Regions from separate parts of the Desulfoluna sp. CYM3A genome, predicted to be linked through region 2. Evidence: riboswitches for the same ligand, from Rfam matches in the RefSeq annotation. Region 2 holds a riboswitch; the other holds the start of a gene.
What was found. A riboswitch is a leader RNA that binds a small molecule or an ion and turns the genes downstream of it on or off. The one in region 2 is predicted to bind cobalamin.
Positions count from the first base shown of each region.

Region 1: it holds a riboswitch for cobalamin, as region 2 does, so the genes downstream of both, ACOYW1_RS17395 (helix-turn-helix domain-containing protein) here and ACOYW1_RS06225 (helix-turn-helix transcriptional regulator) in region 2, are expected to answer to the same signal.

Region 1 covers NZ_CP186556.1:3,389,848-3,394,229, forward strand. The annotation lists gene ACOYW1_RS17385 (pilus assembly protein TadG-related protein) at 1-420, shown strand, start outside; gene ACOYW1_RS17390 (hypothetical protein) at 332-1,201, shown strand; gene ACOYW1_RS17395 (helix-turn-helix domain-containing protein) at 1,349-2,191, opposite strand; cobalamin riboswitch at 2,339-2,535, opposite strand; gene ACOYW1_RS17400 (DUF1007 family protein) at 2,989-3,588, shown strand; gene ACOYW1_RS17405 (HoxN/HupN/NixA family nickel/cobalt transporter) at 3,594-4,382, shown strand, end outside.
Region 2 covers NZ_CP186556.1:1,171,320-1,175,701, forward strand. The annotation lists gene ACOYW1_RS06220 (TonB-dependent receptor) at 1-379, opposite strand, end outside; gene ACOYW1_RS06225 (helix-turn-helix transcriptional regulator) at 773-1,762, opposite strand; cobalamin riboswitch at 1,988-2,174, opposite strand; gene ACOYW1_RS06230 (DUF2867 domain-containing protein) at 2,737-3,396, opposite strand; gene ACOYW1_RS06235 (hypothetical protein) at 3,700-4,382, shown strand, end outside.

The DNA of each region.
Region 1 (4,382 bases), 2.2 Mb from region 2:
AAAGAAGCCGTGGAGGATCCTGACGTTGATGAGGACTTCCCGCAAAATTACGAGGTGGAGATCACACGGGGATACTACGATGAGAACGACGCCTACGATGATTTTCTCGTCTACAAAGAATTTGCAGCCGAAGGAGACCCCGATTTTCCCGCCGACGAGTACGTCAACGCTGTCAAAGTGTCCCTGACTGTCAGAGAAGCCCTTCTTATGGGGGAATTGGAAAAGAAAAAAAATGTCGACGTCCACGTGGCTTCCGTGGCGTTTCGGCGGCGTTTCGGTATCCTGGCCCACGGGGAGAACCAAATATCGGACATTCGAAGCCAAGACAATTTTGCAGAAATCAGCTTATATTCAGAAACATGGGAGCGTTCATGCAAACGGAGATGTTGCATTCATCAGGCCGGTGGAGATAACCGGTAACACCCTCGTCACCGCAGGAAGAAAAATCGTCAACTGCCGCTCAGGGCTCCAGGGAGCACGACCAGTTCTGGATGTTCGCCCCATTGACTGGGACTATTTTAGAGCCAACGGCATCGTGTACACCGTAGATCAATGGCCTGAAATTGACGGAGATTATGATTGTAAGTCAGAAATACCTGTCGAACACGGCAATACCCTCTACCGCCATGGGCTTGATAATAAAACTGATTATGTATTCGGCCTCCATCGTGGAGACCATAATGGCCAAATATACTATTTCAGTGCTGAAAACGCTGATGATGAGGCGACTTTGTTTCTTTTCGCAACGTGTAGCGACAACGATTACGATGCCTATAATTTTACTGTTGCCTCTGAGCTTAAAATTCACTTTGACGCAAGGGGAAATGCCCTTGATTTCACCATGGGAGGAAACGGCCATGACAGCGCATACATATATTGTAGAAAAGATATCGGATCGCCTGAATGCGGCAGTTTCAGCCGCATTTTTCTTGATGGGTATAAAGGGGTTGTGTTCCGAACAGAAAAAAACTTTTCTGTTAAGTACGTTGACACAAGTTGGAATGGAGTTGCCACCCATGAAAACTTTTTGAATATCATTGCACAGGGCAAATTCTGTTCAGAGGGCACACTTCTGGCATATTCTCATCAGAAAAGAACTATATCAACGGCACCTTCGGCCCCCCCTGCAGTGCGGCCCTTCTCATGCACGGCCGCCTTGAGCTATCCGACGATAAGATCCATTAATCCCAGCCAATGGTAAAACCCACGGCCCGTAGGGTGCATTTATGCACCATGGTCAAGACATAGCAGCCTTCCATATGCCATCGACATAAGCACGCCTGAAGTCTCCGGGCCAACCGAGACCTCTTACTTGCCCTTATCATTCAAGTCAGTCCCTTCACGGCATTCACCCCGACACCACCTTGGCATGGGATTCCCCCCGTTTCCGGGCAGGAAACTGCCCGGTGCATATTTTTTTGAACTCCGACGGGGTATAGCCTTCGAGTTTGCGAAAGACCCTGCAAAAATAGGATTGATCGTTGAAGCCCACCTGGTAGCAGGCCTCCGACACGTTGAGGTTGTCCGCCATGAACAGTTTTTTCGCCACGTGGATTCGCCGCATGTTGAGGTACTCTTTAAAGGACATGCCTGTCTTGTCCTTAAAAATCCGCGAAAAATGAAACTTGCTCATGCCGTTGGCCTTGGCGGCCTCCTCCAGGGTGATGGGATTCATAAAATTCCGGTCGATGAAATCGATGGATTTTTGGACCTCCAGGGCGGCGCACCCCGGCATGGACGGACCGGGGCCTTCGGCGGCTTTTCCCTGGTACAGGCTCTGGTAGGCGGTCCAGACCCTATCCAGGGACATCTTATAAAAATAGGTTTTCAATGCCGGAAACGTCTCCAGCATCTGATGAAAGGCCTCGCGCCTGGCCATGAGCACAACCCCGGGAATGGCACCCACGGCGCTGGAAATGGACATCCCCTTGGGTTCAAAGGACATCAGCCCGAAAAAATCCCCGCGCCGAAGGGAGCCGAAGGAGAGATCCCCTCCGGTAAACCGCTTGATGCGAAGCTCAATGCTCCCGGACACCACAAAGCCAACCCAGGTCGCCACTTCATCCTGCACAACCAGTTTCTCCTTCTCGGCGAACCGATAGGACTGAAACGCCGAGACCACGCGATCGAGGGCCTCAGGAGAAAGCCTGCCGAAGGGCAGGTGCCGTTTCAACAACTCTCGTTCATTCATCGTGCTACCTGCTTCAAAAAAGCCCATAAAAAAACCCCATACCGATGCATGCATCGATATGGGGAACCGTTTTCATCCTCACCACAGACTCACACTCTGCACAAGACCTTCCTCGAGGCCTTCGGAACGATCATGGATCATTCCTTTCCGTGCCGATACATCCAGGCAGGTCTTCTGACTTCCCCCCCTTTCAACGGCCTTCCCGGTTTGACCCAGTGGCACAACGCGTTGAAAGGTTTGCAGGAGTTACAGCGGCGGGACCGTTCCCGATTTTCACGGGATTCCCTCTTAGCCCGGGTCTCGGGACATCACGAGACCGGGGAACCTGAACGTCAAACAAATTTTTAGGTTGTATCAATCTATATTTATGCAGCGTTAAGATATGACATCGGGAGCCCACCCCTGATGCATGCGGGAAACATCTCATCCGCAGGGCGTGTATCGTACCAGGCAATCTATTTCATCACCTGAGTAAATGAAGTTATAATGACCCCACCGTTGATTTGTCAAGGAGAAAAGCAGCACACGGACCAAAGATAAATTTCGACAAACACAGGACAATATGCACGTTACCGGCAAGTATCACCCTTTGTTTTCCAACGAAAGCAGCCGTCCCCAGGGGACGGCTCACGGCAAGGTCCGTTAACCACCAATGCTGGCGGCGAAAGTCTCCGGCGAAAAACCCGGGATCGACGAACTCGGCCCACCGCCCTTTTTCCCTTGCGCTCCCTGTTCCACCCACTTTATATAGAACCGAAACGATTCGAAGTAACCTTTAACACGCAGGAACCGTCTTCATGCGCATTCCCTTAGTATTTGCCCTGGCCCTTATCTTTACCCTTGCCCCGTTGTCCTTTCCGGGGGCTCACCCCCATGTTTTTATCACCAGCCGGATGACCCTTTGCTTCGAGGCAAAGCAACCGGTTCGCCTGGATGTAGACTGGGCGTTTGACGACGGCTTTTCAGCGATGATTCTGGAAGACTACGACACCAACGGCGACGGGATCTTCTCCCCCAAAGAGCTGAACACGCTTAAATCCGAGGCCTTTGATTACCTCTCCGAGCAACACTACTTCACCTTCATCACCCACAGCGGAACCAAAAATCACGCCGTCACCATTGCCTCTTTCAACTGCGAGGCCCAGGACGGCATCGTGGTGTATCGCTTTTCAATCCCCATTTCCCCGCAGCCTGAAAAGGGAGAGCCTTTGCGGCTCAGCCAGTACGACCCCACCAACTACTCGGCCCTCTTTCTCTCAGAAGACGCCCCCCTCTCCTTCTCCGGGGATGTGCCCCAGGGCATGGGGTTCACCTTGAGGGAGAACACCGAAGAATCATACTACTTCGGCATGCTTCACCCTATTGAAGCCGTTGTTTCCATCTCCGGTAAGGAGTAACACCCATGACCCCACACATCCGCTCTGCAGCCTCTGCCCTCTTCACCTGGGTTCTTTTAAGCCCCCTTGCCGCCCACGCCTTCGGCCCCCCGGATACTGCGCCGGGCCTTGGGGCACGCCTCATGCACAAGCTCATCCTCATCCAGTTCCAGATGAGAAACGAGATGGCCGCCACCCTGAAATCCTTTGCCGCCGCCCCGGACCTCTTTGCCCTGGCACCGCTTTTGGGACTTGCCATCCTCTACGGTGCGGTTCACGCAGCCGGTCCGGGCCACGGAAAGGCTGTTGCCACCGCCTACATGCTCCACGGGAACCGCAAGGCCAAAGACGGGGTCCTCTTCGGCAACATCGTCGCCTTCAGCCACGGCCTCTCCGGGATCCTCACCGTGCTGTGCATCAAAGGGTTCCTTGAAATCCGTATGACCACCGGCCTCAAAGACGCCACCCGGCTCACCAGCCAGGTGAGCTTTACCCTTGTCATCCTCCTGGGGCTCTTTCTCCTGCTCTCCGGCATCTACGAAGCGGCACGGCCCAAGCCCCACCAGGAATGTGCCCCAAAAACCGGAGGCCTTCTGGCCGCTGTTGCCTTCGGCATGGTCCCCTGCCCAGGTGTCGTCACGGTCATGCTCCTTGCCATGGGCCTTCACCTCACCCACCTGGGCATCCTCATGGCCTTTGGTATCACCCTGGGCATGGCCGCTACCATCTCCGCCGCCGTGATCCTCGTGGTGGCAGGAAAAAACGCCGGACTGAAGACCACCTCAGCACGGCCCAGACGCCTCCCGGGAATCCTT
Region 2 (4,382 bases):
TGACCCCGTCCACATAAAACCCGGTGGGAGAGTAAATGGAGGTTGTAAAGGAGGAGACACCCCTTAAAACCAATAGATTCTCCGCCGAGGATTCGTTCATGAACAGGTTGGGGACATAGCGAACAAGATCACTCATGTCCTTGCTGCCGGAGTCCTCAATGTCGGTGCCGGTGAAGACGGACAGACTCATGGGGACATCCTGAACATGCTCTTCCACTTTTTGGGCCGTAACCGTTACGGGCTCAAGCCGAAAAGGTGACGGTTCTGCTTTCTGCTCCTGTGCCATCGCCAAAGACGCTGATAATGGGGATAGAGCCACCAGTACAACGAGCAGCGACGCCATAAAACCCTTTGGAAATCGATCTCTGTTTCTATTCATGACCTGTTCCTTAAAGCTGAATCTGTTACGAGTGATGGGCCTGAACTTAAGGGGCAAACCGCAGTTCAGCGCATCTGAGTTGCCCTTGCAGCCTCGTTGCCACAAGGCGCTGATGACGGATCATCAGGGTGGGCACCCGGCTCCTTTGAAGGGTGAAAAACGATAAAAATAAAGCCATCATGTAATGGTATTGCCGCAATATAGCGCCGCTGTTCATGGGGTGAAATGGGGGTGGTATGACCGAAACGGATTCTTGCATGACCTGGATGGATTTTTGGACGGAATCGGCTTTAAAGGAGGCAGTCTTCCTCGGTGTGCTGTTGCCTGATTTTTACTTCAGCCGTGCGTGGGCCCAAAGCAAAGGGGGCTCAGGCTTCCGGGAAAGAAGGGGGCTTAAGGCATGGCGCTGAAGCACGTGTTGTTTCGGTAAATGCTCGGCCTGATGCCGAATTTGGTTTTAAAGGCATCGGAGAATCGCCCCGCGTCCATATAGCCAACCTGATACGATATCTCCTTGATATTCATGTTGCCCTCTTCCAGAAGCTGGCGGGCTCTCTCCATCCGATGCTCATGTAAATAGCCGAAGGCCGTTTGCCCACAGACCTGCCTGAACCCGTGCTTGAGCTTGAAATCATTCAGCCCGACTCGACTGGCAAGCTCCAGCAGTGATGGCGGGGTCTGCATATTCTCGACGATAATGCCCATGGCCTCATGGACACGGTCTATATCGGAAGGGCGAAGCGGAGCGGTTTTTTTTATGCTGTGTCTGGCAATGGCAGCCTGTTCAAGTTGAAGCGATATCAACTCAAGGGCCTTGCTTTCGAGGAAGACTCGTTTGATCAGGCCCTGATACGGGCAATTGAGAAGCTGGTGAAGGGCGGTTTGCATGGCAGGGGGCATGGAGCCCGCATAGTGGTAGTGGGTCTTGGGGCACCCCTCCATAACAGCCCGGAGATCGGCGGGGGCTTGCTCCATATCCCCCCGGGAGAACATGCCCAACACGACCGGGTCGACCTGGATGTGGAGCATGTGAACGGGTTTTTCAGGGGGAAATTGGCTGTACCCTTGGGAATTTGGAAAACAGGATACGGTGCATGTGCCTGTCTCTGCCTGGATGATTGTCGGCTTGGGTTTCCCCAGGTTGACTATGGATCGGCCGCTTCCTGAGAGTACAAAGCAAAAGAGCAGTGGGGACCGCTCCATTTCGAAACGGGAGGTCACGCCTTCGGCATAGGTTGCCTTGGTAAGAATCAAGGAGAGCCCGGGCCTTAGGGGGATTTCTTTGGTCCATCCCTGCTCACCGTTTTCGGGCCGCCTCAGTTCAAGGTCCATATGATCTGAAACGATGTCGTCGGAACGTTGATGCCTTAATTCGGAGTCCATACAGCACACCCTTTACACACGGTTTGTTTAAAACGTAGCCCGCATGGTGTCTGAATGGCGGCAAAGGAGTGATATCAAAACATCGTGTGACGTGCTTTATTGCCTGGCGGGTGCCGATACCTCCGGTATGTGCTCAGGCAATAAAAAACCCACACAGGATCTCTCCTGTGTGGGTTACCGTTTTTCATACCACAACAACGTCATCACTTTGGTGCCATAAAGTGATAACACATCTCCATTCAGGTAAGTCTTCTGACTCCCGGATCATCCTACTGGCTGCGCCTTCCCGTCACAGTGTGGCAGTGGCTGTGTGCAGCGTTCGTCCCCGGTTACAGCGGCGGGCCCGTTCCTGATTTTCACAGGATTCCTTGTTATACTGATTTTATTCAGTACCTGAAGTCAGGGCCGAAGCAAATATCGAAGAAACCAAATGAAACCCTCAGGCTGCGTGGTGAGTCACCAGCGTGTTGCCCACGGTGTTCGGGTTACTTCATCACGGCATTCCCAGGGAATGTGTTTTTTTCTGCTTGGGCCCCTGTATGTCTGCCAGAATACATTGTCGAAGAGGGGATATCCCATCGGCTGATCATGAACTGCACATAAAAAAGGCAATCGGCATCATATCCTTTGCCAACAATTATTCTGGATTTATTGAATTGTCATTACATGAGGGGTTTATGGATGTCAAACGGAAAAGGTTCTGGTTCGGTGAAGGTTTGTATTGGCATGTGGTGTTGAGGGTCGCCTGCATAGGCCATGGCCGGTAATGGCTTATCTGAGATGTCGTTGATATGGAAGGGAGCTGGTGGAGCAAGGTGGGTTATGTCTTTTTCGGCATCGGAAAGCCGTATGCGAAGCGGCGGATTCGCATACCTTTTAGGGCGGGGTAAGCAACGATCATGTCGTTACCCCTTTCCCCATAACCATCGCGACCTGACAACGTTTTATACAATCAGGATGGGCAAAACGAAGCTTTAACCCTTCTGGTCATCAAGACGCGACTCCTTCATATTGGATCGTGCTTCCCAGTGTTCCATGCACTTTCTGAAAATGTGGGGGTAGACCACGTAGTGGCGGAATGGTCGGATACATCTCATGTAAAGCGCGCTGAAACTGCTCCTGTACTTGATGTACACTGCAAGGCGGACCTTCCACTTTCCTTCTCCCGAAGGAGACCAGGCATAGTGCATCAACGCATGCTCGGTGGAATTGGAGAGCTCATGGAGCGTTTCGTCCTCGAAGGTATACACTGGCCTGAAGTCCATATAGTCGCGCGTTGAGATGTCCATCGCGCGCTGCGGAGTGTTTTTTTCAAGGTCCCTCTCCTGCAAACGATCCCGAAGGCTCTTTTCTCTGCAGCCCGGAATGGGGTGATTGTTCAAGTTGTTATCGATACGAAATAACGCGCCTACAACCTTTCGTACCCTGAAGAGCATTCCCGCTAAGGAGACATCGTAAATGTCCTTCATCATGGGCTCAATGGCGGATTTCTGGAACAAATGTAAATCGACCCCGTCCTTTGCGCTGAATTCATATGGAAACTCCCAAGTATCCTCGAGTATGAAATCGGAAGCCAGGGAACGGACCCTCCAGTTGAATTTGGTATGCGTTGAGGCTGCGGCAGTAAAATCCATGATTACTCCTCTGTAAGACTCGTTATTCCCAAAAATGATGGACCCTTCTTGTTACCAAATCACATAGCAGCATGTTTTATTTTCAGCTAACGCTGCTGGTTGAGAGGGACCCTCTCAATTAAGCACAGAACTGTGGAATAGTCCCATTGAAATTTAGCCCGGGTATTTCATGAGAAAACGGACCATCTCTAATAATAGAGAGTTATTCCAAGTCGTTGTTGTAACGAAAGATTAGATATTTCAAAGGTATAAAATGTAATTCACGGTTTCCTGCTCGATTTTCTCACCCTTCGGGCGAGCCGAGTGCCCCATGGTCCTCGTCATCCGGGTGTTGAAGGGCATTTGTCAACAACTTGCAAAGGCGTTAAGCCCGGATGTTCCGTAACAACTGATTATCGCCGTAGTGGTGAGCAAGAACCGTCGGTTATTTATTGGATGAGGGGATACACGGTGGATACGCTGAGGAAGATACGACATGGGCACCTTTCCTGTGTGCCTTTTTGGTCGGCAATAGATGTCGTCATGGGCATCATCTACAAGATCATGGTGCTGCTCGGCACTGGTCTGGGGGGCGCGTCCCGATGTGAGGAAAGGGGCATGGCGGGGGATGGTGGTGACGTTTCAACTAAGAGCGGCCATGGACCCGTGCCGCCGGGCCTTGGGTTTCTGTCGCTTTTTCTGGTGGGGGGCGTGGCGTATGCCGCCAGTGGTTATCTGCTGAGCCTTTTTCACTATTCGGTCAGGGGCCCGCGTGTGTTTATGTATGGAATCTTTATTGCGGGGTTTGCTGCGCGGTTCGGCGAGGCTCGCCTGGACAGGGCCGAGGCCATGTTTGGGGCAGGGAAGAGTCTGGTGGGACGCTTCCTTTTTGGGGCCTCGGGTGCGGCCTCCCTTGGTGCCGCTTATTATGTGCTCAAGCACCCGGACATTATGAGCCTGGGCGACGAGGTGTTGAGAGGTACCGCTTCAGGGGGAAGGGCGGCTGT